2 regions of the Pseudoalteromonas sp. SG41-2 genome follow, and region 1 is predicted to be linked to the other one. Evidence: riboswitches for the same ligand, from Rfam matches in the RefSeq annotation. Region 1 holds a riboswitch; the other holds the start of a gene.
The links. Region 1 has a riboswitch for cobalamin ahead of H5186_RS01550 (ABC transporter ATP-binding protein). Riboswitches for the same ligand answer to the same signal wherever they lie in the genome.

Region 1 (8,579 bases):
TAAATTAACAACTACATGTCAAAATTTATGCCTTGCTATCACTCTATTTATCTGTCGCTATAAATGGTCAGTAACTTAACACGATTGGTATAAGATCATTTTATTGTTTTGAAAAACTCGCAAACTCACTATAAAACTTGCGTTTAGGCCTCTACCTATGCGATAAAATCATTATATTTATCATACAAATAGTGGGGCTTCATGGCACGTAAAAAAACAACTAAATCAAAAGGTTCATCAGGACTCAATCGTAAAAACAGTGAAAGCTTCATAGTTAAATTTAGTAATCATGCTGATACTCAACTGTGTGCTTCTGGTTTGATGTATAAAGTAATAGATGAGATCTCTGGTGAGCGAGTAACTGACACAGATACCGTGGTCATCAATCAGCGTATTATGCTTGCTGATGGCAGCGTAATAGCTGATAGTTATAAAGCTGGAATGCCTGAAGTATTTACCTTAGATGAGGCAATCGAAGGATTACGAGAAGGTATTTTATTGATGTCGGTTGGTTCTCGCTATGAATTTGTAATTCCTGCAGAGCTGGCGTGGGGACGCAAGGGGAATGGTGGAAAAATAGGAGCTAATGCCGTTCTACATTTTGATGTGCGCTTAATCCGTTTAGGATGACCATTATGCTATAGTTAAAAGTACTTTTCTTTAATGTAAGAGGGTTTTATGCCGCCATTTTCTAGTCGCGTTTACTTATTACGCCATGGCGAATTGATTGAGCAAGGAGTCTTGGCCGGACAGACAGATTTTTTACTCAGTGAACTTGGCCGTGCGCAATTACATCAAGCGTGCAGTGAGCTAACTAATATTGAGCTTGTACAAAGTTCGACTTTGAAACGTTGTAGCGAATTTGCCAGATCTTTTAGCCATGCCCAGCAAATACCACTTTTTCTGACCGATCAGCTCCGAGAGTTTAATTTTGGTGATTGGGATGGCTGTAAATATGATGATTTGTGGCAACAGACGGACTCTCCTAGTATTGGCGATTTCTGGCAAAGCCCTTGGCAAGTAACCCCCCCTCATGGCGAAAGTATGAGGGATTTTTATCAGCGAATAGCAACGTGGTGGCAAACGTTACTAATTGATATTGCAAGTAATCGTACTCAAGCACAATTAGTTTTAACGCATGCCGGAGTGATCAAGCAACTATTAGGTATTATTTGTCAGTTACCAAAAGAGTCGAATCAGCAAAACATATTTTCAATCGGTTATGGGAAGCTCATTTGTATTGATATTTACATAGATGATAGCGATAAAGCATGGCCCAGAATTGTGTTTTAAAAGACTATTTTTAGCCGTCTAGAAAGATATTAATTGAAATATTTACTCACCCGCCCATAATAGAGCCTTATGTATTTTGGAATGGGGTGTAACTCCTCAACTGTTCCCGCAACTGTAAGTCGCAAGCGCGATAAGTCAGATACAAAATACGTTAATTTATTACCTATTGAGCGGGCTAACTCTTCTATTATCACCATGATCATAATGGTTTGTAGTGTATTGGGTTTAGCTATTGCTAGAGAGATAACACATTGCAAATACCAGCAGTAATTGATCCCCCTTTACTTGAAGTAGCTAATTTATCGTGGTCGGTGGCAAATACCGCCATTTTGCACGATATTAATTTTGCAATAAAACCAGGCCAATTTATTGGTTTGTTAGGGCCTAATGGCGCAGGTAAATCAAGTTTATTGCGTTGTTTATACCGTTACACTAAACCAGTGTGCGGTGAGGTTATATTTGCAGGGAAAAATATTTGGCAGCTAAGTGCGGATGAATATGCCAAGCAGGTTGCTGTGGTGCTGCAAGAAACACCTTCGCAATTTAACCTATCGCTTTTTGATGTAGTGAGTCTTGGCCTTACGCCGCATAAAAGCTTATTTAGTTCGACAACTAAAAATGATCAACAAATTATTTTTCAGGCGATTGAGCAAGTTGGCTTGAGCCATCATTTACAGCAATCGTTTGATTCCCTTTCCGGTGGCGAGAAGCAACGCGCATTGATAGCACGTTCAATTGTACAAAGCCCTCAATTATTAATTATGGACGAGCCTACCAGCCACTTAGATATTAAATATCAAATTCAATTAATGGAGTTGGCTAAATCGCTAAATGTAACGGTATTAGCGTCGTTCCATGATCTTAATCTTGCAGCAAGTATGTGTGATGAACTACTGGTGATAAAGCAAGGTGAGTTAGTTGCAACGGGTAGCCCGGAATATGTCATCACGGAAGAAATGCTCAGCGAAGTATTTGGTGTCTGTGCCGAAGTCTCGGCGCATCCACAGAGTAAACAATTAAATAAGGTCATTCCGCGTATTACCTATTTTTACGGTTATCAAGGTGGTGGCGTTGATGCAAAAAAATAATTATTTTGCAGTCAGCGTGGCGCTATTTTTTGCCTTGTCGAGCATTTTTATAGCACTTAGCTTTGGTGCTGCGCCCAGTAAATTCATTGATGTATACCACAGTATTATAGGTCAGGGAGATGACTCCTTTATAGCGCGGATCATATGGCAACTGCGAATGCCACGAACATTGTTGGCGTTTTTAGCTGGCTCTGGTCTAGCTATTGCTGGTTTAATTTTACAAACCGTAACCCGTAACCCGTTAGCCGATCCTTACTTATTTGGTATTTCATCGGGAGCCTCATTTGGTGTGGTATGTTTTATGACACTAACAGGAGCCAGCGCGGGAATAACAATGTCGGCCGCGGCATTTGTTGGTAGTTTATTGACTATGTTATTACTGGTTTTTATTGCCGGACGAGCAGGTCGCGGACAAGTTGAAAGCATGCTCTTGGCTGGGGTCGCTTTATCCTTTTTATTCAGTGCCTTTACCAGCTTACTTTTATATTTTAGTGATCCGCAGGCGATCACGGCTATTTTATTTTGGACGCTAGGCAGCTTTGCTCGCGCACAATGGTCAACGTTATGGTTACCCGCTTTAGTTATTATTAGTTGCACCGGGCTGATGATGGGTTTTCGTCGGCAACTAAATGCAATGTTACTAGGTGATGAAAGTGCTGCAACTTTAGGAATACCGGTACAGCGGTTTCGGTTATTAATGTTGGTATTGAGCTCATTGATCACTGCAGTGTTAGTGGCGATGTGTGGTGGTATTGGTTTTGTTGGTTTGATGATCCCGCATATAGTACGGTTTTTTGTGTCGCAAGGCACTATTACTGGTTTGATCATGACGGCTTTAGTTGGCGGTATATTTATGGTGTGGGTTGATGTGCTATCGCGTGTTTTACTTGCAAATCAAGAATTGCCAATCGGTGTTATTACTTCTGCAATAGGCAGTATTTTCTTTTTATCGTTACTTTATTTTCGCAAGCGAGAGAGTTAGTCAGATGTTTAATATACCCACAGTAACTAATCAATTTGGTCACCTCATCATTGATAAGATTAACCAAAAAACTAAACCGCTTGGTGCACTTGGACAGTTAGAACAATGTGCAATACAACTGGTTACTTTGTTTAGCCAAAAAGTGGCAAGCGAAGATGCTTTTAAAACCTTTGCACCTGCAATCAATAAGCCTACTTTGCTGGTATTTGCAGGAGATCATGGTGTTGCTGCACAAGGGGTATCGATAGCGCCCAGTGATGTCACCTCACAAATGGTAGCTAATTTTGTCAGCGGTGGTGCCGCTATTAATGTCTTTTGCCAACAGTTAGGTTGGCAATTAGAAGTGATTGATTGTGGTATTTTGCATCCAGTCACAGCGCCAAGTGTCCATAATTGCCGTCTAGGAAGTATAACAAAGCCACTTAATACAGACATGGCAATGAATACCGCGCAGGTACAGCAAGGCTTTAATAATGCTAAACAGCTGGTGCAACAGCTCAGTCATAGTGGTTGTAATACAATTGCCTTTGGCGAAATGGGCATAGGTAATACCACCAGTGCAGCAGCGATTATGGCAGCTATGCTGAATTTACCTGCACAGCAGTGTGTTGGCAAAGGCACGGGTGTTAGTGATGATATTGTTACGCGTAAAATAACAGTTGTAGAGCAAGCGCTGGTATTGCATCAGTTACATTTAGCAGATCCTATTTCACTACTTGCAGCGTTAGGTGGCTTTGAAATTGTGCATATTACGGGAGCTATGTTGGCTGCGGCTGAGCAAGGCATGGCTGTAGTAGTTGATGGCTTTATTTGTAGTGCTGCGGCAATGGCCGCAATTAATATTAACCCAGCAGTGAAAGATTATTTAATTTTTGCACATTGCTCAAATGAGCAAGGCCATCGACTGATGTTGAACGTACTCGATGTTAAGCCACTGCTGCAACTTGATTTACGCTTGGGTGAAGGCACTGGCGCTGCGTTAAGTTTACCATTATTGCAAGCCGCACTTGGTTTTTATAATCAGATGGCTAGTTTTGCTGATGCTGGTGTTAAGCAGGTTGTCAGTTAATGCCTAACCCAGAGGCAAATAAAGTAACGCAATGGCAGTTACTGTTATTAGCAATTAGCTTTTTAACCCGGCTACCGGTGCAGTTGCGCTTTAATGTAAGCGGTGCTCATTTAAATCAAGCAAGTCGCTATTTTGCTTTAGTGGGTTTACTGCTTGGTGGATTATTAGCACTCAGCTACGGCGTTTTTCAATTACTGTTACCAGCATCAATAAGTGTATTACTAATGATGGCGGCCGGGTTGTTATTAACAGGCGCATTTCATGAAGATGGCTGGGCCGATGTATGGGATGGTTTTGGCGGTGGTTGGCAGGTGTCGCAAAAGCTTGCCATTATGAAAGATAGTCGTCTTGGTACTTATGGTGCTGCGGCATTATTTATTATGCTGCTGGTTAAATTTCAAAGCCTACTCTTTCTTAGTGAGTCATTGATTACTGTATTGAGTGCAATTGTTATCGGGCAATGTGTAAGCCGAGTAGTGGCAACCAGTTTAATTATGGGGATGGAGTATGTAAGTGAAGATGCGACTTCAAAAGTAAAGCCGCTTGCTATGCACCTATCGGTCACTAGTTTAGTTACGTTACTTGTAACCGCCGCTACTTTACTGGTTAGCTTGATTGCTGTTGGTGTATTGTTATGGCAAACCGTATTCATTCTTGTAGCAGTATTACTGATCCTAAGAGTCATTTTGATCCGCTGGTTTAAACAGCAGTTAGGTGGTTACACTGGCGATTGTTTAGGTGCCGCGCAGCAGCTAAGTGAAATTGCCATTTACTTAACTTTTGTGAGTGTATTATGAACGCTAACCACACATTTATTTTAGGCGGCGCACGCAGTGGAAAAAGCCGCTTTGCTGAACAGCTTGCACAGCAAAGCAATAAAAGCGTTATTTACCTCGCAACGGCGCAAGCCCACGATACTGAAATGCAAGATCGTATAGTCCATCATCAACAACAGCGCCCTGTCGATTGGCCGTTAGTTGAGGAGCCAATTGCATTGGCTGAAGCGTTACAAACACACAGCAGCAAAGATAACTGTATTTTAGTTGATTGCTTAACCTTATGGTTAAGTAACTGTTTATGTCACGCCACAAGTGATTGTTGGGATGAACAGAAATCAGCACTACTAAATACCCTTGAAAATTTACCGGGGCAAGTGATTTTTGTCAGTAACGAAGTTGGCCACGGTATTGTGCCTTTGGGCGAGCTAAGCCGCCGGTTTGTAGATGAATCAGGCTGGTTACATCAAGCCATTGCCGCAAAAGCTGCGCGAGTTGAATTTATAATGGCAGGTCTTGCCTTAACACTGAAAGGGCAGTCATGATGAAAACATTAATGGTACAAGGTACTACTTCTGATGCAGGGAAAAGTACTTTAGTTGCAGCATTGTGCCGAGTATTTGTTGAACGCGGGATCAAAGTTGCTCCATTCAAACCGCAAAATATGGCCTTAAACAGCGCTGTAACAGAAGATGGCGGCGAAATAGGTCGTGCGCAAGCACTACAGGCGATTGCAGCTAAAGTGGCGCCACGGGTTGATTTTAACCCCATTTTACTCAAGCCCAATAGTGATACTGGCGCTCAAGTGATAATTCACGGTAAAGCCATTAGTAATATGGAAGCAGGTGCTTATCATGATTATAAAAAAGTCGCGATGGATGCGGTACTGGCTTCGCAACAGCGTTTAAGCGAAGAGTTTGAGCTACTGGTAGTTGAAGGTGCGGGCAGTCCGGCTGAAATTAATCTACGTGCGGGTGATATTGCTAATATGGGTTACGCCGAAGCGGTTGATTGCCCCGTGATCATTATTGCAGATATAGATAAAGGCGGTGTGTTTGCGCATTTGGTCGGTACTCTTGCGCTATTAAGCGAGTCAGAACAAGCCCGAGTAAAAGGCTTTGTGATCAACCGTTTTCGTGGCGATATAGGCTTATTGCAAGGTGGCCTTGATTGGCTTGAAGAGTACACCGGTAAACCAGTGTTAGGGGTGTTGCCGTATTTACATGATCTCGCCCTAGATGCTGAAGACGCGGTAGCGATAGATAATCAAGTAAGCCAAGCAAAAATAAAAATCGCAGTATTGCTACTTCCTCATATTAGTAACCACACTGATTTTGATGCGCTGCGTTTAAACCCGCAAATTGACATTAATTACATTCGCCATACTCAAGCAATTCCACACGTTGATCTGATCATCATTCCTGGCAGTAAAAATGTTATTAATGATTTAGCCTTTTTAAACAATGAAGGCTGGGGCGAGCAGATTCAGCGTCACTTGCGTTATGGCGGTAAGTTATTAGGTATTTGCGGAGGTTTGCAAATGCTCGGCACAGATATTTATGACCCTGAGGGTGTGGAATCAAGTAAAACACACTGTAAAGCTTTAGGGCACGCTGATTTTACCACTCATTTAGGGCAGCATAAAGTACTAACTCAAGCTGCTGGTGTGATCCATCTTGGCGGTCAACAAGCAAAAGTGGCAGGCTATGAAATACACGCCGGTTGCAGCGCTGGCCCAGCATTTAAAAAGCCTTTTTTACAATTTACTCAGCATCCACAGCATGTTGTGCAAGATGGTTTTATATCAGATGATGATTGTATAGCAGGTACTTACTTACATGGCTTATTTGATAGCAGTGCAGCTACGCAACTAATACTGGATTGGGTATTGCCAAATAGTGGTATTACCCAATTAATAGATATAGACACACATCGCGAGCAGCAATTAACGCGCTTAGCCACGATGTGTAAAGAACATTTAGATTTAGACAAAATAACGCAAATTTACCAAAACTGGGAAGGAGTTAATCATGAGCGACACACATAACGACAAGCACCAACAACGCCAACAAAAAGTAAAAGATAAAGTTGATGAGCGTATAGCCGCAGCACAAACTGAGAAAGGCGTTTTTCAGGTGATCACTGGTAATGGTAAAGGTAAATCAACCTCAGGGTTTGGCACGGTAACACGTTGTGTAGGCCATGGCATGAAAGCTGCTGTGTGCCAGTTTATTAAAGGTACTTGGCCGTGTGGTGAGCGTAATGTATTGCAAGGCGCAGGGGTTGAATTTGCCATTATGAACACAGGTTTTACCTGGGAGACGCAAAATAAAGAATCAGATACCGCAGCGGCGCAAGCGACTTGGCAAGAAGCAAAACGTATGTTGGCTGACGAATCAATTAATTTAGTATTACTTGATGAAATTACTTATATGATCACCTACGGCTACATTGATTTAGACGAAGCACTCGAAGTGATCGCTAATCGTCCGCCAATGCAATCTTTAATTATTACTGGCCGTGGTGCGCACCGCAAGTTAACTGACTTAGCTGATACTGTTAGTGAAGTGCGCAATGTTAAGCATGCATTTGATGCTGGTGTTAAAGCGCAAATAGGATTTGATTATTAATGGCTACGCTTAGGCTTGTACTCGTTTTATCGCTGGCTCTGTGCTGCTTTAAGCTCGTGGCTGATCCTAACAAGCAGCAATTAAGAATTATCGCCTTGGCCCCGCATATTGTTGAAAACCTCTATACCATCGGAGCTGGTGAGCAAATCGTGGGAACCGTGGAATATGCTGATTTCCCTGCTGCGGCCAATGATATCCCACGTATCGGTGGTCACCAAGGTATTCAAATAGAAAAGCTACTGGCCCTCAAACCTGATTTAGTTTTAGCATGGAAAACGGGTAGCAAAGCTGAGGATTTAGCACGTGTTAAAAGTTTTGGTATTGATATAATTTACAGTGACGCGAGTGAAGTAGATAAAGTACCCAATGAACTGCGCCGTTTAGGTGAGCTTACTGGACGTGAGCAATCAGCCGAGCAAGCCGCACTTGAATTTGAGCAAAAAATTGCTGTAATCAAAGCCAAGCAGCAAGGTAAAAGTAAGGTCGCGGTATTTTACCAGCTATGGGCAGAACCGATGATGACGGTGGGTAAAAATACCTGGATCAATCAGTTAATCGAAATTTGCCAAGGTCGTAATGTATTTGCTAGCAGCCGAACTGATTACCCTCTGATAAGTATTGAAAATGTGATCGTGGCAAAACCAGAGATCATTATATTGCCTAATGAAAAGTCACAAGCGCAGCAAACTGTGATTGATTGGACACAATGGCCCGAAGTACCCGCGGTAAAGCACCACCAGT
Region 2 (8,579 bases), on a different contig from region 1:
TGATGAAGATACCGTTGAACTTGCTCATATGCTAAAAATCACCGTCAGTTTTTGGACTCCTTACATTAAAGCCAGACGGTTAAGCGGTGAGTTAATGCAGCAAGATATTTATAATGGTATTTTAAAAGTGTTAGCGCTTTTTAAAGCATTTGGTACCGAGCAAAGTATCCCAAAAATTAACTTGTTACGCGAAAAATACAGTAAATTAGCGGCACAAGCAGAGCCTGTTTAATTAAACGCAGCGGTTGTTTATTTCCTAGACGTTAGATTTTTTGTTATAATCGCGCGCCCAACACGTGGGTGCGTGAATCCTAAATATTGTCTAACGAGTAAACTATGCTTAAATTTATCGTCAAACTCCATCCTGAAATAGCCATTAAAAGCCGCTCTGTGCGTAAACGCTTTACTAAGTTGTTAGAAAACAACATTAAAATTGTGTTACGCAAGCTTGACGAAAAAGTACAAGTACAAAATAACTGGGACAATATATCCGTCGTAACTAAATCAGATGACGCACAAAAGCGCCTTGATTTTATCGATGGCTTACAACGGATCCCTGGTATTGTGCAGTTTATTGAAGTGACCGAAACTAACTACGAAAACCTGCACGATATTTACGAAAAAGCGTTAGATATGGTTGGCCACACCGTCGTGGGCAAAACATTCTGTGTACGTTGTAAGCGCCAAGGTAAGCATGATTTCACCTCTACCGATGTAGAGCGTTATGTGGGTGGTGGTTTAAATCAGCACGTCGATGGTGCCAGCGTAAGACTGAAAAATCCTGAAGTAACTATTCGTCTTGAAATTAAAGATGATAAAGCTTACGTCGTAACGCACACCCATCATGGTATGGCCGGTTTCCCATTACCAACGCAAGAAGATGTCTTGTCGTTAATGTCAGGTGGATTTGACTCGGGCGTTGCTAGTTATCAAATGATCCGCAAAGGCGCTCGTACGCACTTTTTGTTCTTCAATTTAGGCGGTGCGGCGCACGAGATTGGTGTTAAACAAGCCAGCTATTATATTTGGAAGCAGTTTAGCTCAACCCATAAAGTTAAATTTATCAGTGTTGACTTTGACCCCGTTGTTGCCGAAATTTTAGAAAATGTTGAAAACAGTCAAATGGGTGTAGTCCTCAAACGTATGATGATGCGTGCAGGCAGCCAAATAGCTGAAAAAATGGGGATTCAAGCGCTCGTTACCGGTGAGAGTCTAGGCCAAGTTTCAAGTCAAACATTAGCCAACTTAAGTGTGATTGACCGTGTTACCGAAACGCTTATATTACGCCCGCTGATCCAACACGACAAACAAGAAATTATAAACATCGCTCGTAAAATTGGCACCGCAGAAATGGCCGAAACTATGCCGGAATACTGTGGTGTGATTTCTAAAAAGCCTACAGTTAAAGCTAAAATTGCCGTAGTAGAAGCTGAAGAGCAAAAGTTTGATTTTGATGTGCTCAATACTGTTATTGAAAACGCACGTATTATGGATATTCGTGACATTGACGTTGAAGCTAAACAAGAGCTAAAAGAGGCCGAGTCAGTTTCTGATTTACCAGCTGATGCAGTTGTTGTTGATATTCGCTCGCCGGAAGAAGAAGATGCAGCACCGCTTGAAATTGATGGGATAGAAGTTGTGCATTTGCCATTTTTCCGCTTAGCGACCAAATTTGCAGACCTACCGCAAGACAAAGACTACTACTTATATTGCACTAAAGGTGTAATGAGTCAGCTACAGGCGCTTATTTTACATGAAAATGGCTTTGCTAATGTTAAAGTTTATCGCCCGTAAGGTTGATAGTTATTAATAACAAGCGCGAGTTAAATCGCGCTTTTTTTATGTCTGATAGCATCGAGTAAAGATTGATTGTGAGGGGTATTAATACCGAGTTGATTACCTTTTTGGCAAATATAACCGCACATCGCGTCAATTTCTGTGATGCGATTATGGGCGATATCTTGATGCATTGATGAGTAATTGTTTTTGGTATCACTCATCACTTGATAGGCGTTCGCTAATGCTTCAGCAAGTCGCACATTAATACCTAGTTTATTTGCTACGGTACACGCTTCGTTTAAGATATTTAAAATTATGCCACTAAACTGCGGTGCAGTCAGTGCGCCATTTTTCACATTGTGCAGCGCACTGAGTGGATTAATGGCAATATTAACGAGTAATTTTTCAAAGCGTAATTGTTGTATATTATTTGTGGTTGTTAATTCAGGAATAGCGTTTAGTAGATTTTTAACTTCAGCGAGTTGTGTTTTTGCTTGCTGGTTACAATCACCTAAAATGCTGCTCCCGATACCAGTATGCAACACACTAAAAGGTGTATCTTTGTAGCCCGCTAAACGTGTTGTTAAAAAATATAGTCCTTGTTGTTTTGTAAGTTCGCTATTTATTTCATCTACATTACCCATGCCATTGTGAGATAAAATCAATTGGCATTGAGCGCTTAAAAAAGGCTTTAGTTGCCTAAATGCGGTGGCAACTTGATATGCTTTAACAGTAAAAATAATAACATCGACTTGGCCGTGCTCGGATAATTGAGTCAGGTTTGTCAGTTGGCAATTAATTGTTTGTTTTGGCGCGTTTGCTTGTTGATAAAAACGAGGTTCGTCAATAGCATGCTTGGTAAGTAGGGTGACCCTGTGCTGTTGACTCAAATAATGGCTATAGAGCAGCCCAATGGCACCATCGCCAACGACGAATATATTAGCCATTTTGATTCTTTTTAAAACGAGAATAAATACCGAACAACAAAAAGAAACTAGCAGCCCCAGAAAAGTCAGCAACAACATCAGCAACAGAGGCGCTACGATAAGGGATTGTGCTTTGCATTAGCTCAATAGCAATGCCATAAAATGCTAATAACACGAGGTGAACGAATACAGGTAGCTTGAATGCTCTGACCATGACGGCTGCCAGAACAAAGAAAATAGTAAAATGTACTAACTTATCTAGGTGAGGCAGTGACGATACCCCAACGCCCCTAAAATCGCGGGCAAACAAAAAGGTAAATACCAGAATACTGATTAAAAATAGGGTTTGATAAACACGCCGAGTCACGAAAAATCCTAAATCGTTTAAAAATAGAGCCGTAGTATATCAAACAAATTTCGTATCGCAGCTGAACAAAGCATAGAAAAGTGTAAAGATTTATAAAATTTATATAGTATAATTATCGACAATATAAATTTGAATTAAAAATATCTTGCTAGGAGAGACTTATGCCTTCATTTGACATTGTTTCGGAAGTCGAAATGAACGAAGCAAAAAATGCTGTTGATAATGCCAACCGTGAGCTAGAAACTCGCTTTGATTTTAGAGGCGTTGATGCGTCAATAGAGCTTAATGATAAAACCATTAAACTAAAAGCAGAAGCTGATTCACAGGTTATGCAGTTGTTTGATATTTTAGCGAGCAAAATATCAAAACGCGGTATGGACGTATCAAGTTTAGAGCTGCAAGATATTTCACGTGCGGGAAAAAATGTTTACCGTAATGTTGCGCTAAAGCAAGGTATCGAAAAAGATATGGCTAAAAAAGTAGTTAAAGCCATTAAAGACTCTAAAGTGAAAGTACAAGCCGCGATCCAAGGCGAAGAAGTACGTGTAACGGGCAAAAAACGTGATGACCTACAAGAAGCCATGCAAGTAGTACGCAGTGCTGATTTAGGGCAACCATTTCAGTTTAAAAACTTTAGAGATTAGAAAGCTAGGAGCTAGGTTTCTAGGTGCTAGAAAAAGCCAAATTGCAGCAATGTAGTTTGGCTTTTTTAGTTTAGAACTTATGATTATTCCTAGAACCTAGAGTATTTAGATGTATAGCCGTCCATTGACTTTTGTGCTTAAAATAATCACAATAGCGGCCTATTTTCAAGGTGCTTGTGGTTACTTTTCAAGGTTGTTGATTAAGTACGGCAAGATAATCGGGAAGTTGGTGGCGTTTATAGGATATAAACGAAGTCCAACACTGCCCCCGCAACGGTGATACATACTTTTAGCTAAATTTATTAGCGAGTTATGTTAAGTCCGGAGACCGGCCTTGAAGCCAATTTACTATCACTTGTGCGGTGGGCGCGGGTCAGGGGATATCATGTTAAACAAATCTACTCTAGGCGTAGCAATTGCCGCTGCGTTGTCTTTTTCTGTGTCTGCAGAGCAATCAATTGAACGCCTGACGGTTACCGCTAATAAATTTGAGCAATCAATTACTGATGTACTTGCCAGTGTAACTGTTATTGAGCGCAGTGATATTGAAACAAGTAATGTCCGTGATTTACCGAGTTTACTAGCAACCCAAGTTGGTTTTCAAATAAATTCCAATGGTGGCTTTGGACAAAGTTCTGGCGTGTCACTTCGCGGTTCAAGCTCGCGACATACACTTATTTTGGTTGATGGCGTACGTACGGGCTCTGCAACCCTTGGTTATAAATCAATTAGTAATATTCCTCTTAATTCAATAGAGCGCATTGAAATTGTTAAAGGCTCTCGTGCTGCAGTTTATGGGTCTGATGCGCTCGCTGGTGTGATCAATATTATTACTCGTACAAAGGAATCCGTCAGCCTAGATGCAACATTTGGTACTGATGCTTATCAAAATTATCAAGTTGCAGGTACAACGGTAGTTGATGATGTTAAAGCGTCGTTTAATGCTGGGTTTGAAAAAACGGATGGCTTTGACGTATTGCAAGGCGTAGCGCCGGATGAAGATGGTTATGAGAACAAAAATTTAGGATTTAATATTCACTATGCAGATGAGCTGTTAGGTGAGCTTAAAGCGCTGGGTCAATACAGTGAAGGTAATGCACAATACGACAATGCTTTCTCGCCTATTGATAGTATCGTAGAAAATAATGAATTTGAAAATTATCAGCTAGGGCTGGGTTGGGATAAATCCTTTACCGATCATAAGCACTCAATTAATGTTGCTATTGCAACCGATGATTCTGACAACAAAGGCTATGATTACACTGGTGCGATTGTTACTAATAGTTATAAAACAAAACGTAAACAATTTGATTACCACGGCAGTTATAATGCAAGCCAAGTTTTAACCGTTAATGGCGGGCTTAATTGGTATAAAGATGAAATATATACCAATGGTAAGGCTTATCTAGCGGATAGCAAAGTAGCTAAAGCTGCATTTCTTGGGGGCTATTTTGATGACAATAAAGTCATTGCAAATTTAGCATTGCGTTTAGATGATGATGAGCAGTTTGGTAATGAAACAACTTACGCCGCAGCTGTTGGTTATCACTTAAATAAGCGTGCAACACTTAGATTGAGCCAAAGCACGGGCTTTAAAGCGCCAACATTTAATGATCTTTATTTTCCTGACCCTTTATCTCCAGGTAATCCAAATTTAGCACCAGAGACATCAACTAACCAAGAGTTAGGTTTGAGTTTAGACTTTTCTCAGGCAAAGCTTGATATATCAATATTCAGAAATAATATTGAAAACCTAATTGCATGGGCACCTAATGCAGCAGGTAAATGGCAGCCAGAAAATATAAATGAAGCACGCCATGAGGGTGTTGAGTTTAGCTTTGCCAATACAGTACTTGGTTTTGATAATCAGTTTAATTTTACTTATTTAAATGCTGAAAATACTGAAACGGGTGTAGCACAAACTTATGTTTCACCACGTACTGTGAACTGGTCTGTTGCGAAGCAGTGGGGCGATTTTGATGCCGGTTTTGATATGCAGTACCGTAGTGATCGTCAAGGTAAAGTAACAGAGCTTAGTTCTTATACGTTATGGAACTTAACTGCAAATTATCAATTTAACAGTGCGCTTTCATTTTCTGCTCGTGTTGAAAACTTATTTGATAAGCAATACAACGCGGTTGACTCAAGTATGGATTATGCAACTGGCGAAGTGTTTTACTACAATACAGTTGACCGTCGCTTCTTTGTTGGCGCAAGCTACCAGTTCTGATCTCGTTCTAGCTTAAATAAAAAAGCCCGACACCTTTGTTTGTCGGGCTTTTTTATATTTAGATGAAAATGCTTATTTAGCACTTTGCTTAGTTTACTAAAAACTGTTTATAGTCTTTTTCAAACTTTTTCAGCTTTGGTGCTATCAATAAACTGCAATAGCGTTGCTCAGGGTTTTCGTTGTAGTAGTCTTGGTGATACTGCTCTGCAGGGTAGTAAGTGGTTGCAGGGCTAACTTCAGTGACGATATCTTCGCGTATTTGGCTTTGTAATTTTGCAATATATTGATTAGTTTGCGCTTGCTGCTCGCTATCATGATAATAAATCACACTTCGATATTGGGTACCTATATCATTACCTTGGCGGTTTAGCTGAGTGGCATCATGCAGGGTAAAAAACATCGCCAGTAAGGTTTCGTAGCTTATCAGGCTACTGTCAAACTTAATCTGTACAACCTCTGCGTGGCCGGTGAGGCCAGTGCAAATTTGTTTATACGTAGGCTTAGTTGTTTTGCCGCCAGTATAGCCAGAGCTTACTTGTAAAACGCCTTTCACGCGCCTAAACGCGGCATCAATACACCAAAAGCAGCCACCACCAAATGTTGCTGTTTCATTTGTTATACTCATTAGTTGTTCCTTAAAGCTGTTAAATTACACGGATGATCTAGCGTATCAGAAGAACGAGCAAGGTGGTTTATTATTTCATTTAATTACAGCAGGGAAGTGTGTGGAAGTGAAAAGTAGCGTTGCTATGGGTTTGCAACGCTACGATGAGATTAAAGCTCTTTTAGCGGCCTTTCAGCTTCTTGTTGGTTGAGCTTTTGTTGTAAAAACTCAGGAGACTGAGTATTGCGAGCCAGCGCATAGTACGCCGCAGGAACAACAAATAGCGTAAGTATGGTTGCGACAATAACGCCAGTAAACACCACTACACCAATTACCATACGGCTCTCTGCACCAGGGCCTGAGGCTAGCACTAGTGGCACCGCACTCATTACCGTAGTCAAAGAGGTCATAATAATTGGTCGCAATCTTTGGGTTGCTGCTTGTAAAATAGCTTCACTAAACTCTACGCCTTTATCGCGCAATTGATTGGTAAATTCGACAATCAATATACCGTTCTTAGCACTAAGACCAATCAGCATTACAATGCCTATTTGGCTGTAAATGTTTATGGTTAGTCCTGCAACCCATAAACCAAACATTGCGCCCATCAAACCCAGTGGCACAGTGAGCATGATCACAAAGGGGTGCATAAAGCTTTCAAACTGAGCGGCTAAAACTAAGAAGGTAACAGTAAGCGCTAGAATGAAAACATACGTCATCGCTGAGGCACCTTCATAATATAATTGCGATTCACCTTTATAATCAATGGCGCCATCAATTTCGTTTTCTTCCATTGCCACTTTATTTAAAAAGTTAAGCGCTTCTTCAAGGGTATAACCATCGGCGAGGTTAGCGCTCAAAGTAATAGCACGCATTCGGTTGTAACGATTTAGCCTTGATGCAGTGGCTTCTTCTTTCAAGCTAATTAAGCTATCTAGAGGAACCAGTTCATCACTGCGTGATTTTAAGTAAATATTTGATATATCAGTAGGATCAGCAAAGTCAGCTTTGGTGCCTTTTAAGATCACATCGTATTCTTCACCACGGTCAATAAAGGTGGTAACACGGCGTTGGCCTAACATGGTTTCAAGGGTGCGGCCAACATCCGAAACTGAAATCCCTAAATCCGCCGCTTTGTTTTTATCGATACTGATCAAAAACTGCGGGAAGGTTTCTTTGTAGTCATGGTCAATACGCACCAGTCCTGGGTTTTTCTCTGCACGTTCAATGATCCGGTCTCGCCAATCAGCTAATTGTGCATAATCATTACCTTGCAGGACAAACTCAATGGGCCGTGATGAGCCACCGCCACCAATACCACGGCGCATAATAGCAAAAGCGCGCACATCGGTGACTTCAGTCATTTTTGCACTGATCTCATCCATTACTTCCCAAGTTGAACGTTTACGTTCATCCCAGTCAGCCATACCAACAATTGCTACACCACCGCTGCCACCCCAGCCAGGTACGCGTACCAGCACTCGACTTAGTTCGCCCGCTTCGGAATAAGGCATTAAACGTTCTTCAATTTTTGCCATGTTGGCGGCGTTATTTTCATAACTAGCCCCTTCAGGGCCACTCATCATGATAAAGAAAGTACCACGGTCTTCTTTTGGCGTAAGTTCTGAAGGAATTTGTTGGAACAGTAAATAACTAACAAAACCAGCCAGCAGTAAGGTGATCGTTAAACCACCTGAACGCGTCATATTTGAGCGTAAAGAGTTTTTATAACTTTGCTCAATCTTACTAAAGATACGGTCCATCCATTGGCTGAATTTACTCTCTTTTGAGGATGGTTTAAGTACTAATGAACACAACGCTGGCGAGAGTGTTAATGCGGTAATACTAGAGAAGAATACCGCAGCGCTGACGGCCATCGCAAACTCGGTAAATAATGCGCCGATATGGCCATCCATAAATACCAAAGGCACAAACACCGAGATCAGCACTAAGGTGGTGGCAATAATTGCAAAGCCAACCTCACGGGCGCCACGATAGGCGGCTAGTAGGGCCGGTTCGCCCAGTTCGA

Region 2: linked by a shared signal. The riboswitch ahead of H5186_RS16830 (TonB-dependent receptor domain-containing protein) and the one ahead of H5186_RS01550 (ABC transporter ATP-binding protein) in region 1 are both predicted to bind cobalamin.

What each region holds. Positions count from the first base shown of each region.
Region 1 covers NZ_JACJFK010000002.1:197-8,775, forward strand. The annotation lists gene H5186_RS01540 (FKBP-type peptidyl-prolyl cis-trans isomerase) at 202-630, shown strand; gene H5186_RS01545 (histidine phosphatase family protein) at 679-1,293, shown strand; cobalamin riboswitch at 1,334-1,459, shown strand; gene H5186_RS01550 (ABC transporter ATP-binding protein) at 1,545-2,381, shown strand; gene H5186_RS01555 (iron ABC transporter permease) at 2,368-3,363, shown strand; gene cobT (nicotinate-nucleotide--dimethylbenzimidazole phosphoribosyltransferase) at 3,368-4,432, shown strand; gene H5186_RS01565 (adenosylcobinamide-GDP ribazoletransferase) at 4,432-5,229, shown strand; gene cobU (bifunctional adenosylcobinamide kinase/adenosylcobinamide-phosphate guanylyltransferase) at 5,226-5,753, shown strand; gene H5186_RS01575 (cobyric acid synthase) at 5,753-7,255, shown strand; gene cobO (cob(I)yrinic acid a,c-diamide adenosyltransferase) at 7,239-7,838, shown strand; gene H5186_RS01585 (cobalamin-binding protein) at 7,838-8,579, shown strand, end outside.
Region 2 covers NZ_JACJFK010000023.1:16,367-24,945, reverse strand. The annotation lists gene H5186_RS16855 (TetR/AcrR family transcriptional regulator) at 1-232, shown strand, start outside; gene thiI (tRNA uracil 4-sulfurtransferase ThiI) at 337-1,794, shown strand; gene H5186_RS16845 (ketopantoate reductase family protein) at 1,824-2,726, opposite strand; gene H5186_RS16840 (VanZ family protein) at 2,719-3,072, opposite strand; gene H5186_RS16835 (YajQ family cyclic di-GMP-binding protein) at 3,234-3,716, shown strand; cobalamin riboswitch at 3,890-4,068, shown strand; gene H5186_RS16830 (TonB-dependent receptor domain-containing protein) at 4,102-5,946, shown strand; gene msrA (peptide-methionine (S)-S-oxide reductase MsrA) at 6,035-6,571, opposite strand; gene H5186_RS16820 (efflux RND transporter permease subunit) at 6,721-8,579, opposite strand, start outside.